Regions from separate parts of the Streptomyces sp. NPDC045022 genome, predicted to be linked through region 1. Evidence: riboswitches for the same ligand, from Rfam matches in the RefSeq annotation. Region 1 holds a riboswitch; each other region holds the start of a gene.
The links. Region 1 has a riboswitch for cobalamin ahead of AC07C1_RS20335 (cobalamin biosynthesis protein). Riboswitches for the same ligand answer to the same signal wherever they lie in the genome.
Positions count from the first base shown of each region.

Region 2: it holds a riboswitch for cobalamin, as region 1 does, so the genes downstream of both, nicT (Nickel transporter NicT) here and AC07C1_RS20335 (cobalamin biosynthesis protein) in region 1, are expected to answer to the same signal.
Region 3: it holds a riboswitch for cobalamin, as region 1 does, so the genes downstream of both, AC07C1_RS02040 (CbtB domain-containing protein) here and AC07C1_RS20335 (cobalamin biosynthesis protein) in region 1, are expected to answer to the same signal.

Region 1 covers NZ_JBWKIR010000010.1:247,198-252,640, forward strand. The annotation lists gene AC07C1_RS20330 (cobyric acid synthase) at 1-79, opposite strand, end outside; gene AC07C1_RS20335 (cobalamin biosynthesis protein) at 76-1,020, opposite strand; cobalamin riboswitch at 1,119-1,261, opposite strand; gene AC07C1_RS20340 (hypothetical protein) at 1,380-1,607, opposite strand; gene AC07C1_RS20345 (inorganic phosphate transporter) at 1,638-2,891, opposite strand; gene AC07C1_RS20350 (lysozyme) at 3,035-3,847, opposite strand; gene AC07C1_RS20355 (class II aldolase/adducin family protein) at 3,994-4,821, shown strand; gene AC07C1_RS20360 (alpha/beta hydrolase) at 5,066-5,443, shown strand, end outside.
Region 2 covers NZ_JBWKIR010000017.1:66,677-72,119, reverse strand. The annotation lists gene AC07C1_RS27175 (glycosyltransferase family 2 protein) at 19-912, opposite strand; gene nicT (Nickel transporter NicT) at 1,146-2,255, opposite strand; cobalamin riboswitch at 2,283-2,470, opposite strand; gene AC07C1_RS27165 (ArsR/SmtB family transcription factor) at 2,550-2,906, shown strand; gene AC07C1_RS27160 (hypothetical protein) at 3,107-3,523, shown strand; tRNA gene AC07C1_RS27155 (tRNA-Thr) at 3,787-3,860, opposite strand; gene AC07C1_RS27150 (alpha/beta hydrolase) at 3,968-5,443, opposite strand, start outside.
Region 3 covers NZ_JBWKIR010000001.1:482,485-487,927, reverse strand. The annotation lists gene AC07C1_RS02055 (serine/threonine protein kinase) at 1-1,700, opposite strand, end outside; gene AC07C1_RS02050 (histidine phosphatase family protein) at 2,061-2,651, shown strand; gene AC07C1_RS02045 (CbtA family protein) at 2,714-3,466, opposite strand; gene AC07C1_RS02040 (CbtB domain-containing protein) at 3,488-3,709, opposite strand; cobalamin riboswitch at 3,746-3,891, opposite strand; gene AC07C1_RS02035 (SpoIIE family protein phosphatase) at 4,000-5,443, opposite strand, start outside.

The sequences.
Region 1 (5,443 bases):
GCCACCGGCAGATCCCGGCCGTCACGACGCTCTTGCCGGCGTCGGAGGTGGTGCCGGCGACGAGGAGACCCCCGCTCACTTCCCACGTCCCTTCACGAGTCGGCGCGCGGCGACCGTGGCGCCGAGCGCGAGCAGGCCGACGCGGCGGGAGAGCCGTACGGCCCGGTCGATGTCGGTGACCCGGACGGCACGCCCGGACTCCCCGTTGAGCAGGGGGCGGTGTTCGACCCGGCCGCCGTAGGAGAGCGTCCCGCCCAGGCGCACGCCGAGGGCACCCGCGAACGAGGCCTCCACGGGCCCGGCGTTGGGGCTCGGGTGCCGGGACGCGTCGGCCCGCCAGGCCCGTACGGCACCGCGCGGATCGGGGCCGGCGAGCACGGCGAGGACGGCGGTCAGCCGGGCCCCCGGCCAGCCGGCGAGGTCGTCGAGGCGGGCGGAGGCCCAGCCGTAGCGCCGGAAACGTCGCGACCTGTGACCGACCATCGCGTCGAGGGTGTTGACCGCCCGGAACCCCAGCAGCCCCGGCACCCCGCCCACCGCACCCCACACCAGGGCGCCCACGACGGCGTCGGAGGTGTTCTCGGCGACCGACTCGACCACGGCCCGGGCGATCCCGTCGGCGTCCAGCGCCTGCGGGTCCCGGCCGCACAGATGGGGCAGCCGCGCGCGGGCCGCCTCCACGTCCCCGGCCTCCAGGGCCCGCCCGATGGTGCGGGCCTCCCGGGCGAGCGAGGTACCGCCGACGACGGCCCAGGTGGCGGCGGCGGTCAGCGCGACGGAGGCGGCGGGGGAGGGGCGTACGACGCGTGCGGCCAGCGCGCCCAGGGCGACGGCGCCACCGGCGCACACGGTGGTGTGCAGCGTGCCCCAGCCGCGGTGGTCGTGCCACAACACGCGTTCCACGGCCGCGGCCGCCCGTCCGAACGCGGCGACCGGATGCCCGCGGCGTGGATCACCGAGGAGCAGGTCACCGAGGAGACCGGCGGCGGCGCCGTACGCGTAGGAGCGATCGGCACCCATCGGCTCAGCCGGCCGTGGGCACAGGAGCGGGCCTGGTACTGGTCCTTCGGCAGCCGAGCATGGCGATCTATGTCCTCACTCAGGGTGTCCGCGCCCTGGTTCGACGAGATGCGGCGGCGAGAGTTCCTGGCTCCCGGGGGGTTCTTCCCCGGTGACAGTGGCGGGACCGCGCCGGATTCGCACCGGCTTCCTCTTCTGCCGCCGTACATGGCCTGGGCAGTCCACCATGCGCCCGGAACGGCCGTCAACTTGCTGTTGACCTGCGTGGGGAGAGTGTGCCGATCCCCACACCGTGGGGCGTGAGGACATGCCAGAGGCTCCCCTCCGGCAGCGGCTGGAGGGGAGCCTCGGGTGCTCGGTCAGGCCTTGGCCACGATCAGGTACATGCCGTACGCCACCGCCGCCGCGCAGGTCGCGAAGCAGACGTAGGCGCCGGTGACGGCGAGGGCGGCGGAGTCGCCCCGGGCCGCGGCCTGCTCGCGCCGGGACAGGCCCTTGATGCCGAGGGTGAACAGGGCCACCAGGCCCACGGTGACCACGAGGCTGACGCCGAAGACGGAGCCGAGGGCCGCCCAGTCGATCTTCATGATGCTTCCTTGGTGAACGGGTGCTCGGGATCAGACCGCGGCGGCCGGCGGGGTCGCCGGGGCGGCGAGGGCCGGGTCGGCGGCCGGGGCCGGGATGGTGGCCGTCAGGCCCTCGGTGACCGCGCCCGCCGGGGGCGGGGCCACGGCGGCGATGGCGGTGGTCACCACGCCGGCCGGCTCCTCGGTCTCGGTGACGACGTGCGTGTGGTCGACGACCTCACGGCGGGAGAGCTTCCAGATCGCGGCGCTCGCGGCGATCAGGAAGACGGCGACGGCGGCGGTGCCCCAGTCACCCAGGTCCGTGACGGACTCGGCGCCCGCGCCGACCAGCGCGGCGGCCGGCAGGGTCAGCGCCCAGGCGACGAACATACGGGTCGCGGTGGACCAGCGGACCACACCGCCCTTGCGGCCCAGGCCCGCGCCCATCACCGAGCCGGAGACGACGTGAGTGGTGGAGAGGGAGAAGCCGAGGTGGGCGGAGGTCAGGATGGCGGTCGCGGCGCTGGTCTGGGCGGCGAAGCCCTGGCGCGGCTCCAGGTCGGTCAGACCCTTGCCCATGGTGCGGATGATGCGCCAGCCGCCGATATAGGTGCCGAGCGCGATCGCCAGGCCCGCGGAGAGGATCACCCAGGTGGGAGGGTTGGAGCCGGGGGCTATGGAGCCGCCCGCGACGAGGGCGAGGGTGATGATGCCCATCGTCTTCTGGGCGTCGTTGGTGCCGTGGGCGAGGGAGACCAGGCCGGCGGAGGCGATCTGGCCGGCGCGGTAGCCCTTGCGGGTGGCCTCGCCCTCGGCCTTGCCGCCGATGCCGTAGGAGAAGCGGGTGGCCAGCATGGCCGCGACGCCCGCCACGATCGGCGCGGCGACCGCAGGCAGCAGCACCTTGGTGACCAGGACCTCGCCGTGCACGGCCCCGAAGCCCGCGGAGGCGACGGTGGCGCCGATCAGGCCGCCCATCAGGGCGTGGGAGGAACTGGACGGGAGGCCCACCAGCCAGGTCAGCAGGTTCCAGAGGATCGCGCCGACCAGGGCGGCGAAGATGACCTCGGGACGGATGCCGGTCTCGTCGACGAGACCCTTGGAGATCGTGTTCGCGACCTCCACCGAGAGGAAGGCGCCCACAAGGTTGAGGGCGGCGGACATGGTCACCGCGATCTTGGGCTTGAGAGCGCCTGTCGAGATGGTGGTGGCCATCGCGTTCGCGGTGTCGTGGAAACCGTTCGTGAAATCGAACGCGAGTGCGGTTACCACCACAATCGCGAGGATCAGCGAGAAGCTTTCCATTTACCCAGGCAATCGTTCGAGGTCATTGGCGGGTCGAACGTAGGCAACCTGGGTGAACGGAAGATGAACTGAGACGGGCATCAGGGTGTCAGTAACGAGCGAGTGGGGTTCCGTTTGTCTCTGTCGCCCCAAGCGTCCCTTGGTCACTGGCTCCGCGCGAAGGACCACAGCCGGGCCGCCGACCCGTTGAAGAGATTCTGGTCACCCGGCACTCCGCCCTTGGTTCCGTACTGCCAGAACGTCCAGAACCGCCGGCCGCCCGGCAGCGCCCCCGGCCGCGAGGTGCCGTGGCGGGCGATCCACAGGGGGTGCGTGGAGGAGAAGGCGTGGCTGTCGCCGGTGCAGAGCTTCCACCACTGAGTCGTCGTGTAGATCACCGGGCGGCGGCCGGCCTCGCGCTCGATCCCGTCGCTGAAGGACCGGATCCAGCGGACCATCCGCTGCTTGCCCAGTCCGTAGCACTTGTCCTTCTTGCTGTACGGGTTGTACTCGACGTCCAGCGCGGGCGGCGGCGTCCAGCCGTCCGCCCGCCAGTCGCCGCCGTGCCGTACGAAGTACACCGCCTGCCGGGCGCCGGAGGACTCGTCCGGCCGCGCGAAGTGGTACGCGCCCCGCACCAGGCCCGCGCCGCGCGCGCCGCCGTACTGCCGTGCGAAGCGGGGATTGCGGTAGTCCGTGGCCTCGGTCGCCTTCACGTAGACGAACCGCGCGCCCTTCGCCCGGGCGGCCGGCCAGTCGATCCGCTTCTGGCGGGACGACACGTCGTGCCCCCGGGGCAGCCGAGCGGCCGCCACCGGAGGTCCGGCCTGCGCGGCGCCTGCCGCGATCGAGGTGCCCGTGAGGACGAGCGCCGCCGTGGCCGCCGCGAGGACACCGGCGCGACGGCGGGGAAGATGCCTTCGCGGGCCATGCGTCGTCTCCCCGGAGTGACGGGCGAAGGATCGCCGGGCGGACAAGCGAGATCATCGAAGGTCTGGCGATGACCGGATCGGCTCCCCATCGCGGTGACTCGCGACCACATCCGCCTGTTCGGAGGTACACCCTCCGGTTCCGCTCGGGCAGCATCCCCACCCCGCGCCGACCCGGCTGGCAGGATCACCGCATGGCTGAACAGCGACGGAACGCGTCAGGGGAACCGGCGGGCGACGAGACGGCGCGTGGCGAGGCGCGGGAGGTGCGCGGCGGGGCGGCGCGCGACGGGGCGGGGGAGGCGGTGCGTGGCCGGGCGGCTGGAGAGGTGGCGCGTGGGGCGGCGGAGCCGGTGCCCGTACAGGCGGCGGGAGCCGCCGGGGACGCGGCGCTGGTCTGGGAGGCGCTGGTCGCGACGGCGCGCCGGACCGTCACCGACGGGCTGGTCGTCGGCACCTCCGGCAACGTCTCCGCACGCGTCGGGGACCTGGTGCTGGTCACCCCGTCGGGCGTCCCCTACGACCGGCTCACCCCGGAAGACATCACCGGCGTCGACCTGACCGGACGCCAGGTGCTCGGCACCCTGGTGCCGACCAGCGAGCTGCCCATGCACCTCGCCGTCTACCGCACCACCGAGGCCCGTGCGGTCGTCCACACCCACGCCGTGCACGCGACCGCGGTCTCCACGCTCGTCCCCGAACTCCCGCCGGTCCACTACATGGCCGGCGCCCTCGGCGGCCCCGTCCGGGTCGCCCGCTACGCGACGTACGGCAGCGACGAGCTGGCCGAGAACATGCTCCGCGCCCTCACCGGCCGCTCCGGCTGCCTGCTGCAGAACCACGGCACGATCACCTACGGCGCCGGTCTCGACCAGGCCTACGACCGCACCGCCCAGCTGGAATGGATGTGCCGCCTGTGGCTGACGGCGTCCTCGGTGCCGGGCCTGACGCCGTCCCTGCTGACGGAGGCACAACTGGCCGAAGCCGGGGCACGCTTGAAGGGGTACGGCCAACGGAGGTGACCCCTTGCTGCACAGTCCCCGGTTCCGACGGTTTCTCGACCGGCTTTCCCCAGGCCGCGGCCCCTCTCCCGCGCCGCTCCCGGCGATCCGCCGCGACGACGCTCAGCCACGACGTACGCTCCGGGGGCCCCGCGACGCCCTCAAGGCAGCGGGGGAGGCGCCGGACCGCAAGCCACCGCCACCCCGGTCATCCCGCCCCGCCCCTCCGCTGGCCGGTCGCCGGACCCACCACGACACTGGAGCCGTGCACCCAGTCAAAGCGACCGCCACCGCGCTCACCGCGGTGCTGGCCGCCGGCATGGCATCCGTGGCCGCCGGCCGGCTGGCCAGCGACGCCGCGCTGAAGGCGGCCGCCGGCCGCCCGCTGCCCACCGAGCCGCGGCTCACCGTGCACCACACGGGCGCCGGCCGGATCGCGCTCACCCGCGACCTGGCCTCGCTGCGCCCCGGCACCTACGGCCTGGCCGGCGACGGCTCCCACGCCGTCGTCGGGCCCGTCCTGGAGGCGGCCCCGCACACGGCCGACACCGTCGTACGCCGCCTGGACCGCGTCACGCACGGCGCCCTCGCCCCCGGCGACGCGGTGTGGCTCACCCCCAACCTCTACGTCGGCGACCCGGGC
Region 2 (5,443 bases), on a different contig from region 1:
ACGGTCCGATCACACGCTTCAGATCACCGGCGGACGTCCGAGCCGGGTGAGCCGCCACACCGTCCGCCAGCGCATGGGCCGCCGCTCACCGGCCGGCTCCCGCACCCCCTCGAGGAACCCGCCGAACCATGCTTTCAGCCCCGCCAGGGAGCGGGTGCGGGCGAGGGTGAACAGCGTCCACACCCCCAGGTGCACCGGGATGAGCGGCAGGGGCAGCCGGCGCCGGACGAGCCAGACGCGGTTGCGGGCGTTGACCCGGTAGTAGATGGCGTGCCGGGCCGGTGAGGTCTTGGGATGCCGAAGCAGCAGCTCGGGGGCGTACCGGATCGTCCAGCCCGCGTCGGTGGCCCGCCAGGCGAGGTCGGTCTCCTCGTGCGCGAAGAAGAACTCGGCGGGCCAGTCTCCGGTCTCGGCCAGCATCGCCATGCGCAGGGCGTGCCCGCCGCCGAGGAACCCGGTGACGTACCCCCCGCGCATCGGATCCGACTTCCCCACGCGGGGCACGTGCCGCTGCTGGGTCTCGCCGTGCTCGTCGGCGATACGGAAGCCGACGATGCCGAGGCGGGGATCGGCGGCGTACAGGTCCCGCACCCGCCGCAACACGTCGGCGTCGACGAGCAGTCCGTCATCGTCCAGCTCCACGACGACATCGATGTCCCCGTACTTCCGCAGCCGCGCGAGGGCGACGTTCCGGCCGCCCGGGCAGCCGAGGTTCTCCTCCACGTCGATGGTGGTGACCTCGCCGGGCAGGGAGAGCCTGCGGGCGAACTCCGGCAGCCGGCAGCCGTTGCCGACGATCACGATGCGGGCCGGGGCGAGGTCCTGCTTGGCCACGGACTCCAGCAGGGCGTCGACCTCGGTGGGCCGGTTGCCCATGGTCACCACGGCGACGGCGATCCTCGGCTCCACCACGTCCCTCACCCCATCCGGCCGACGGCGGCACCGCGCCATGACCGCGCGGCGTCCGCCGTTCACCAAGATGTTGCCTCAGGTCCGCGGGTTCACCCGACGCCGATTCACTTTGCGGCGCCTTTGCTCCCATTTTGTCCGCAGCGAAGGAGCGGGCTCGCGGGCCGACGCCCTCCTTCCCCTTCCCCCGTCGGCCCACGTCGTCGGCGACACTGAGGCTCCGGAGTTCGCCTTCCTCAGCCCGCGTCGGCGGCGCGGACGGTCCAGCGCTCCTCGACCCTGGCGAGGCGCCAGTACGCGATGGCCACGGCCCAGACGACCACGAACAGGCCGACGATGACGTAGCCGACGTTGTCCAGGTCCAGGGCCGCGATCCAGCCCGTGACGTCATCGTGCAGACCGAGCTTGTCGTGCAGGACGCCGACCAGCTCGATTGTGCCGACGAAGAAGGCCACGGCGATGGACAGGCCGGTGATGGTGAGGTTGTAGAACACCTTCCGCACCGGGTTGGAGAAAGCCCACTGGTAGGCGAAGTTCATGAACGTGCCGTCGAGGGTGTCGAACAGGCTCATGCCGGCCGCGAACAGCAGCGGCAGGCACAGCACCGCGTACCACGGGAGCCCGGCGGCGGCACCGTTGCCGGCCAGGGCCAGGAGCAGGACCTCTGTCGTGGTGTCGAAGCCGATGCCGAAGAGGAAGCCGAGCGGGAACATCTGGCCCGGGCGGCGGATGGACCTGGTGAGCCGGCCCAGGAGACGGTTCATGAAGCCGCGCGAGTCGAGGTGCGCCTCCAGCTCCGCCTCGTCGTAGCGTCCGGCTCGCATCGCCTTGAAGACGCGCAGGATGCCGAAGAGCGCGACGAGGTTGAGGGCGGCGATGAGGTACAGGAAGCTGCCGGAGACCGTGGTGCCGACGGTGCCGAGGACCTGGTGGGTCCGGGAGCCGTCGTTCATCAGGGTGCCGGCGAGCTTCGCCCCGCCGGCGACCAGCGCGGCCATGACGACCACCACGCTGGAGTGCCCCAGCGCGAACCAGAAGCCCACCGACACCGGCCGCTTGCCGTCGGCCATCAGCTTGCGGGTGGTGTTGTCGATCGCCGCGATGTGGTCCGCGTCGAAGGCGTGCCGCATGCCGAGCGTGTACGCCGTGATGCCGAGGCCGAGGCCGAACGCCTTGGTGCCGACCTCGTAGTGCTTCGGGATCACGAGCAGGAACAGGATCCCGAAGGCGACCACGTGCAGGGCGACGATCACGGCCAGGAGACCCGCGGTTCGGACGGTGTCCTCGCGACGCCAGCGGAAGGAGGGGGTCGCGGCGGCTTCGGGCACGCCTTCGGACGCGGTCATGCGTTCACGCTCCAGCACCTCGTGGATCAGCTTCGTGATGCCGTGGCCGGTCTCCTGGCTGACGGGTCGACGCGCCCGCCCCTGCCTTCCCGGCTGTGCGGCCAGTGGCGTGTAGGGGGCGGGAACTTCCCGATCACAGTGGCGAGGGCCGCTCCGGATTGAGCCCTGAGGGGCTGTCACCGGTCTTCCCGAACACCACGGCCCGCTCACCCTAGGCGGCGGCGGGTGGCGGCTGCAAGGCTGCACAGCTGGTCAGGTATGGAGGTGGCGGCCGCCCGCTGCGATGATGGGCCCATGCATCTCGTCCCCGCGGAACGTGCCGGGCAGCGCACCATCGACGGCCATCGGGTCTGTGACGCCATCGCCGCCGTCGGCGAGCCGGAGCGGGTACGCGCCTGGGCCGACCGTTTCTCGCTGCTCTCCGATCCCGGACGTCTGTCCCTGCTGCTCGCCCTCCATGAGGCCGGCCCCATCGCCGTCTCCGATCTCGCCGTCGCCACCGGGATGCGGGACACCGCCGTCTCCCAGGCGCTGCGCCTGCTGCGGACCGCGGGCATCGTCGAGGGCCAGAAGGACGGCCGCGTCGTGCGCTACCGGCTCGTCGACGGATCGATCTCCGAACTGCTGAAGCACTGCGTCTCACGCCACTGACGCGGCCTCACTCGGCTTGACGCGGCCTGACGCGGCTTGACGCGGCCTGACTCGACTTGACGCGGCTTGACGCGACACCGAGGCCGCTGCGGTGGACGCAACAGCCGGTCTATAGAGTGATCATGACCGATCGTCACTGTTGCCGGTACGTCAAGGCAGCGCGGCGGCAACCCGCCGTACACAGAAACACAGGGGGACACATGCGTCCTATACACAAGCGCGTCGGCACGATCCTCGGCATGGGCGCGATGCTCGTCGGCGCGGCGCTCACCACGGGGGCCGGCACTGCCAGCGCCATGGACCCGGACGGGTCGTACACCATCACCATCCACAATTCCAAGGGCGACGTGATCGGGTACGCCCGCTGGAACGCCGACCCGCAGCCCGCCCCCAACATTCCGGGCGACGCCCTCATCGCCAAGGACGTGGCCGCCGACGGCTTGGGAATCGAGGCGGAGCTCAGCAACGGCCGCATCGCCTCCACCAGGGGCCACGACTCCCCCTACATGAAGATCGTCCCCGGCAACCTCCCCGAGGGGCACGCGTACAAGCTGCGGGGGTGCATCGTGACCAGCACCTACCGGGAGTGCTCGCCCTGGCACGACGTCCGCGCCTGAGCCGCGAGGCGCGCGCAGCCTGCCCCTCGTCAGCCTGAGGGACAGCCGAGCGGCGCGCGCCCGCCGCCGCCATCGCGGTGTCCGCGGAACGAGAAGGCGCCAGGTCAGACGATGTCCGACTCGCCGCCGGCCCATCCGCCGCCACAAACGCGACCGGCTCTGAGACCACTGACACTCGCGCGGCCCGCTCTCAGCGTCGCCGTCGCGTCCACTGAACGAGGAAACCCCAGGTCGAAAGCGTTTCCGACCTGGGGTTTCAGGTGAGCCGCTTTCGGGATTCGAACCCGAGACCTACGCATTACGAGTGCGTTGCTCTGGCCATCTGAGCTAAAGCGGCGCGCTGCCCGCACCATGGTGCGATCGGCAACGACGGTAAGTCTACACAGTTTCCGTGGGTGCTTCGTACCCACCTCGGAGCGGTGGGCTCCGAGGTGGGCGTAGGGGCTATGAGCAGCGCTTTCGGGCGCTCGGCGGGGTGCCGCGGAGCAGGTAGGTGTTGATCGCCGTGTCGATGCAGGTACTGCCGCGGCCGTAGGCGGTGTGGCCGTCGCCGGCGTAGGTCAGGAGACGGGCCGAGGAGAGCTGGCGGGCCAGGGACTGCGCCCAGCGGTAGGGGGTCGCCGGGTCGCGGGTGGTGCCGACCACCACGATCGGCGCCGCGCCCTTCGCCTCGACGCGGTGTGCTTCGCCCGTCGCCTTCACCGGCCAGTACGCGCAGTTCAGCGAGGCCCAGGCCAGGCCTTCGCCGAAGACCGCGGACGCCTTCTCGAACTGGGGCAGCGCCTGCTCCACCTGCTCGGGGCCGGTGAAGGCCGGTGGCAGGTCCAGACAGTTCACCGCGGCGTTGGCCATCATGAGATTGCTGTAGCGGCCGCTCTCGTCGCGCTCGTAGTAGCTGTCGGCGAGCGCGACCAGGCCCGCGCCCTCGTTCTCCTTCATGGCCGAGGACAGTGCCTCGCGCAGTTGCTGCCACGTCCCCTCGTCGTACATCGCCGCGATCACCCCGGTGGTGGCCAGCGCCTCGCCGAGCTTGCGGCCGTCCGCGTCGCCCGCCGGGATGGGGTGGGCGTCCAGCTTCCGGAAGAACGCGTTGAGGTGGTCGCCGACCTGCGCGGGTGTCGTGCCCCTGCCGCCGAGCGGGCAGTCGGAGTGCCGTACGCAGTCCTTCGCGAAGGCCTGGAACGCCGTCTCGAAGCCCGCCGTCTGGTCCAGGTTCAGCCGGCGGGCGTCGAGGCTGGGGTCCATCGCGCCGTCCAGGACCATACGGCCGACCCGCTCCGGGAACAGACCGGCGTACGTCGCTCCGAGGAACGTGCCGTACGACGCCCCTACGTAGTTCAGTTTCCGGTCGCCCAGCACCGCCCGCACGATGTCCATGTCCCGTGCCGCCTCGACGGTGGAAACGTGCCTGAGCAGCCGCGCCGAGTGCGCGCCGCAGCTCTCCGCGAACTTCTTGTCGGCCGCGACCAGCGCGTTGCGCTCCTTCTGGTCGTCAGGGGTCAGGTCCGTCTGCGTGTAGGCGTCCATCTGACGTCCGCCGAGGCATTCGACGGGCTCACTGCGGGCGACGCCCCGCGGGTCCACCGCGGCCATGTCGTAGCGGGCACGGACGTTGGCCGGGTAGCCGACGCCCGCGTATTGCTGAAGGTAATCGATCGCGGAGCCGCCCGGGCCGCCCGGGTTGACCAGCAGCGAACCGAGCGGCTTGCCCTTGCCGGTGGCCTTCTTGCGGGCGACGGCGAGCCGGACGTCGCCCGCGCCGGGCTTGGTGTAATCCAGCGGGGCCTTGATCGTGGCGCACTGGAACCCGGGGGCACCGCAACTGCGCCAGTGCGGCCGCTGCGAGTAGTACGGCGTGAGCGCCGACGGCGTCGACCGCGGCAGCGCGGCCAGCGCCGCGTCCACCGTCCCGTCCGCCGA
Region 3 (5,443 bases), on a different contig from region 1:
TCGGAACCGCCGCTCGAGGAACCCGAGGAGCCCGCGTTGTCGGTGACGCTGTCGGTACCGCTTTCCGTACCGCCGAGGCTGCCGCTGCCGCCGAGACCGCTGGTGCCGCCGGTGCTCGAGAAGGTGAAAGACGAGGTGGGGCTGCTTTTCGGGGTGTCGTCGCCGTTCTTGTCCCAGGGCTGCCAGAACAGGACTCCGATGACGAGTGCGGCCACCAGCAGGCCGCCCCAGCCTTCCGAGGAACCCGGCTTCTTGGCCGCTCCGGACTTCGGTGGTGCCTTGGGAGGAGATGAGGTGGATGCCGTGCCGGTGGTCTTGTTCCTGGCGGACGTCTCGGTCTTCTCGCGCGCGACGCGCTCGCGTTCCTGGCGCTGCCTCTCCTTGCGCGCGCGTTCCCTCCGTTCCGCCTCCTTGCGTTCCGCCTCCTGCCTTTCCCGCTCTTTCCGCTCCCGCTCCTTCCGTTCCTTCTCCTGTCTCTCCTGTTCCTTGCGCTCCCGCTCCCTGCGTGCCGCCTCTTCCTTCCGCGCTTGTGCCCGGCGCCTGCGCTGCTCCTCTTCCTGGCGCGCGACCTCCCGTGCCTCCGCCTCCGCCTGTTCCTCGGCCTGCGCCCGCAGCAAGGCGTCCCGCTGCCGGCGCAGGGCATCCAGTTGCGCGCGCATCTCGCCGAACGCCTCGTCCGCGCCGCCCGAAGCACCCTCGGGCTTCACCTGAGTCAGCGCTTCGGCCGCGTCGAAGTCCACTGCTCCGTCCCGCAGTTGGCGGCCCTGCTCCGCGTACTCCCCGATCAACGCGGTCCACGCCGGCGGCAGGCACCGCTCGGCGTCCCCGTCCGCCACCATCCGGTCGAGTCCGGCGAGGACGTCGCGCAAGACGTCGGCCGGGACGGGGCGCCTCCCGGGGTCGACCTCCAGCAGGGGGAGGATCAGCGGTTCCAGTTCCGCCGGCAGTCCGCGGGTGTCCAGCTCTCCGCGCTGGACGAGGGCGAGGATCCCGATGGAGTGGTCCGTCTGCTCGTACGGCGGGCGGCCGACCGCGAGGAAGAAGAGCGTGGCTCCGAGGGAGTACAGGTCGGACGCGGCGGTGGACTTTCTGCCGCACGCCTGTTCCGGTGAGGTGAACGCGAAGGTGCCGATGGTCGTCGTCGAGCTGGTGTGGTCGTGGGCGTGCGAGATGCCGAAGTCGATGAGGCGGGGGCCGTCATGGGGCAGCAGGATGTTCAGGGGCTTGATGTCACGGTGGACGACCCCCAGGGCGTGCAGCTCGACCAGCGCCCGCGCGGTCCCGGCCGCGACCCAACGCACCGCGTCGACCGGCAGGGTCCCGGCGCTGACGACGAGTTCGGCCAGGCTGGGCGCCGGAATGAACTCGATGGCCAGCCACGGGCGCTCCGCTTTCGCGTCGGCGTCGAGCACCGTGGCGGTGTACGCGCTGTCGACCCGCCCCGCCAGCTCCACCTCGCGGGCGAACCGCTCCCGGTCCGGCCTGCTCACGATCCCCTCGGCAAGGAGCGTCTTGACCGCGACGAGCCCGGGGAGCACCACGGTTCCGGTGGGCCCGGCGGCGCCGGCGGTCCCCGGGGCTTCCCGCCGGCCGAGATAGACGCGGCCCATGCCGCCGGTGGCGATCCGCCGCAGCAGCCGGTAGGGGCCGAGCCGCCGTGGATCGCTGGATTCGAGCGAATAGAGCTTCATTCCGGCCATGCGGCGTCACTCCCCATGTGCTCCCCCGTCCTTGCTGTGGTCCGCGTGCGCCCCGTTCGCCGTACGCGCTCCAGCGATACCGCGATCAAACCGTGCCATGCCAGGGCGAGTTGGGGAAGTCCGCCTGGCCGGAGCGGCCATCGCCGTCCGGCGAAGCGCACGGTGCCGGGGTGTTCCCGGCCCGGCCACCGATCGCGCGGGGCCGCGCATCCGCGAAAGCTGCGGATCCCGCGGATGCTATGTTCGCCAGCCGACGGGGTGACGAGGAGATGCGTACACGGCCCGTCGGCCGGCCGAACGGGACGCCAAATGCGCGACCCGCGACCCGCACCCCGTAGCAGCCGCAGGAGGAGCAGCCACGTGACCAGCCGCGTCACCTTCGTCTCGCCCGCGACGAGCCCGTCGCTGCGGCAGGCCCGCTTCTACGACGGCGACTCGGTCGACGATGTCGGCGCGGCCCTCGCCCGCTCGGCGGCCGGGACACTGTCCCCGTACGCCCGCGTCACCGTTTCCCCGAGCGTGCGCTGCCGGGAGACGGCGGCGGCGCTCGGCCTCGACGGCACGGCGACGCCGGAACTGGCGGGTCTGGATGCGGGCCGCTGGCGAGGCCGCACCCTCGAGGAGGTGGTAGCCGCCGAACCGGAGGCAGTGGGCCGTTGGCTCGCCGACGCCGACTGGTCGGCGCACGGCGGGGAGTCGGTGCGGGACATGTGCGAGCGGGTCGGGCGCTGGCTGGACACCGCGCAGGACACGGACGGCCGTACGGTCGCCGTGGTGGAGCCAGAGGTCGTACGGGCCGCGGTCACACATGTCCTCGGCCTGCCCGCGGCTGCCTTCTGGCGGCTCGACGTACCGCCGTTGACGGCCACGGAGTTCAGCGGACGGGTCGGACGCTGGAATCTGCGGCTCGGGCAGCCCCTGAACGCGTCGGGCACCGCCGCGGCGCCCTGACATGGGGCACGCGAGAGGACCCCCGGATGGTTCCGAGGGTCCCTCACGTCATGCACGACCGCTCAGTTCGAGACGGGAACTGTCCGCCCGGACGGGGCTGTCGCGGGCTTCGGGTTCAGCTTCCGCTCGGCCAACTCGCCGAAGAGCAGCCCGAACCCGCCCCACAGAACGCCCTGGATGGCCAGGGCGGACAGGCGGAACCGCCACAGCAGGGTGGCCGGGAAGTCCTTCGGCACCTCATTGACGGCGGGCAGGAACTCGTAGGCCAGACCGATCACGACGGCGAAGGAGGCCACCGCGACCACGGTCGCCCACCAGGTGCCCAGACCGGGCGCCAGGCGCTTGCCCAGGATGGTGGCGGCGACCGCGAGGAGGACACTGAGCAGCATCATCAGGAAGTACAGGGTGGTCCGCTTGCCGATGGTGTCGGGGTCGCCGACCGACGGCGGATTGGCCGGGTACTTCAGGAACGGGACCACGTACACGGCGAGCAGTGCGCAGCCGGACAGCAGCAGCGCGGTCGCTCGCGGGGAGAAGCGGCCCACGCGGCCCAGCGCGAAGGAGAAGGCCAGCGCGGCGATGCCGCCGAAGGCGACCCCGTAGAGGAGGACACCGGTGGCGAGACCGGCGGTGGACTGCAGGGAGCGGGAGACGACCTCCATCTCGTGCTCGTGGGAGTGGGCGTCCTCGAAGCTGATCGCCTTGTCGACGTTCGGCTCACCGAGGAGGTAGGAGACGATCAGGGCGAGCACACCGGCGGCCAGGCCGGCGAGCATGCCCCGCACGAGGAGGTGTCTTACCGTTGCGGAGTTCATGGGGGTGCGGCGTCCCTCGCGTCAGTGGCAGGGGAAGCCGAGCAGGTGGCGCGCGTCGTGCACCCACTCGTGGACGTCCGTGCCGCTGAACACGGAGGTGGCGCCCTGCTCGGCGCCGACGAAGTACAGCAGGATCAGCATCAGGATGCCGAAGAAGACCGCCCAGGGAGCTATCGCCTTCAGCGGCAGCTTGGCGGGGATGGCGGGAGTGGTGGCTGTCGGCTGGGCGACGGTCTGCGCCATGGCAGAACCTCCTCCGGGAGTTCGCGTCCCGTCTCGGTGGTGCAGGGGACGACGGCCACGGGTCTGACTCACGCGACGCCTCGGAAGGCATCTCGCATACAGTGGCGCGACCGTGCCGGATTCCCACCGGCTTCCGTCTCGCCGTCGTCGATACCGGACAGACCGTACCGCGCGACGGGTGCCCCGCCAAGACCGCGCCACCTTGCGTGATCTTCCTCTCCCGGCAAGTGCGAGTTCCTGTGGGGGCGGTGGGTGTCATGGGTCAGCGGTGGCGGGGCCCGGGTGGCGTTTCAGGCAGTCGCCAGTGGCTGTGCGCGGGCGATGAGAAGGGCGACGTCGTCATGGCCGGCCGGGTCCCGGAGCTGCCGCAGAAGTCGCTCGCAGGTCTCCTCGGTGGAGGGGTACGGCGGTGACAGCTGGCCCAGGAGGTCCTTCAGGCGTTCATCGATGGGGTCGTCACGGGTTTCGACCAGTCCGTCGGTGTACAGGACGAGTTGGTCCCCGGGATTCAGGTCGAGGGTGCTGGTCTCGAAGGCGACACCGCCGACGCCCAGGGGGATGCCGGTGGGCAGGTCGAGGAGTTCGGCCGGTCTGCCGGCCCGCACCAGCACCGGGGGCAGGTGGCCGGCGGAGGCGATGTGCAATCGGGCGTGATGCGGGTCGTAGACCGCGTACACGCACGTGGCGATGTAGGGATCCAGACCGCTAGTGATCTTGTCGAGGTGGGTGAGGATCCGGGCCGGGTCGAGGTCGAGGTCGGCGAGGGTGGAAGTGGCGGTGCGCAGGCGGCCCATGGTGGTGGCGGCCGGGATGCCGCTGCCCATGACGTCGCCGACCGTGAGGGCGGTGCGGTCCCGGTCGAGTGGGATGACGTCGTACCAGTCGCCGCCGACCTCGCTGAAGGCCTGCGCGGGCCGGTAGCGGGCGGCGACCTCCAGACCGGGGTGACGCGGCGAGAGTCGGGGAAGCAGGCTGCGCTGGAGGGTTTCGGCGGCGCTCCGGATGTGCTGGTGCAGGATGGCGTTGTCGATGCTCAACGCGGCGGAGGCGGCCAGTTCGCAGGCGAGGGTGAGGTCGTCCTCGTCGAACGGCAGGGGGTTGCGGGCACGGGCCAGCGCCATGACACCGATGACCTGTCCGCGGGCGATGAGGGGGACCGTCATGTCGGTGTGGACACCGGCCCGGGCGAGCAGGCGGGCGGCGTCGGAGTCGGCGGCGATACGGGTGAGGTCGCCACCCTCCAGGTGGGTGATCAGCTGAGGGCGGCGGGTGCGGATGCAATGGGACGCCGGATGGTCGGCGTGGTAGGCGGTGAGGCGGCCGGGGGGCACGATCGCCTGAGCGGCTTCGGTGGGGTAGGCGGTCTTCACCGCCAGGGCGCGGAACAACGCCGGACCCTCGCCCACGTCCACGCGCCCCGTCTGCAGTACCGAGTCCAGGAGGTCCACGGCCACCATGTCGGCCAGGTCGGGTACGAGGAAGTCAGCCAGTTCCTGTGCGGTCCGTTCCACCTCCAGCGTGGTGCCGATGCGGGCCGAGCCGTTGGCCACCAGGCGCAGGCGCTGCTGGGCCCGGTCGGCCTTTTGGGCTGCCCGGTACCGGTCGGTGACGTCCACCACCACGTTGGCGATGCCCAGCACGCGCCCGTGGTGGTCCTCGAGCCGATAGAACGACACCGCCCAGGCGTGGTCCTCGTCCGGGTCGGCGTGCGTACGACCCACGACCTGCTGGTCC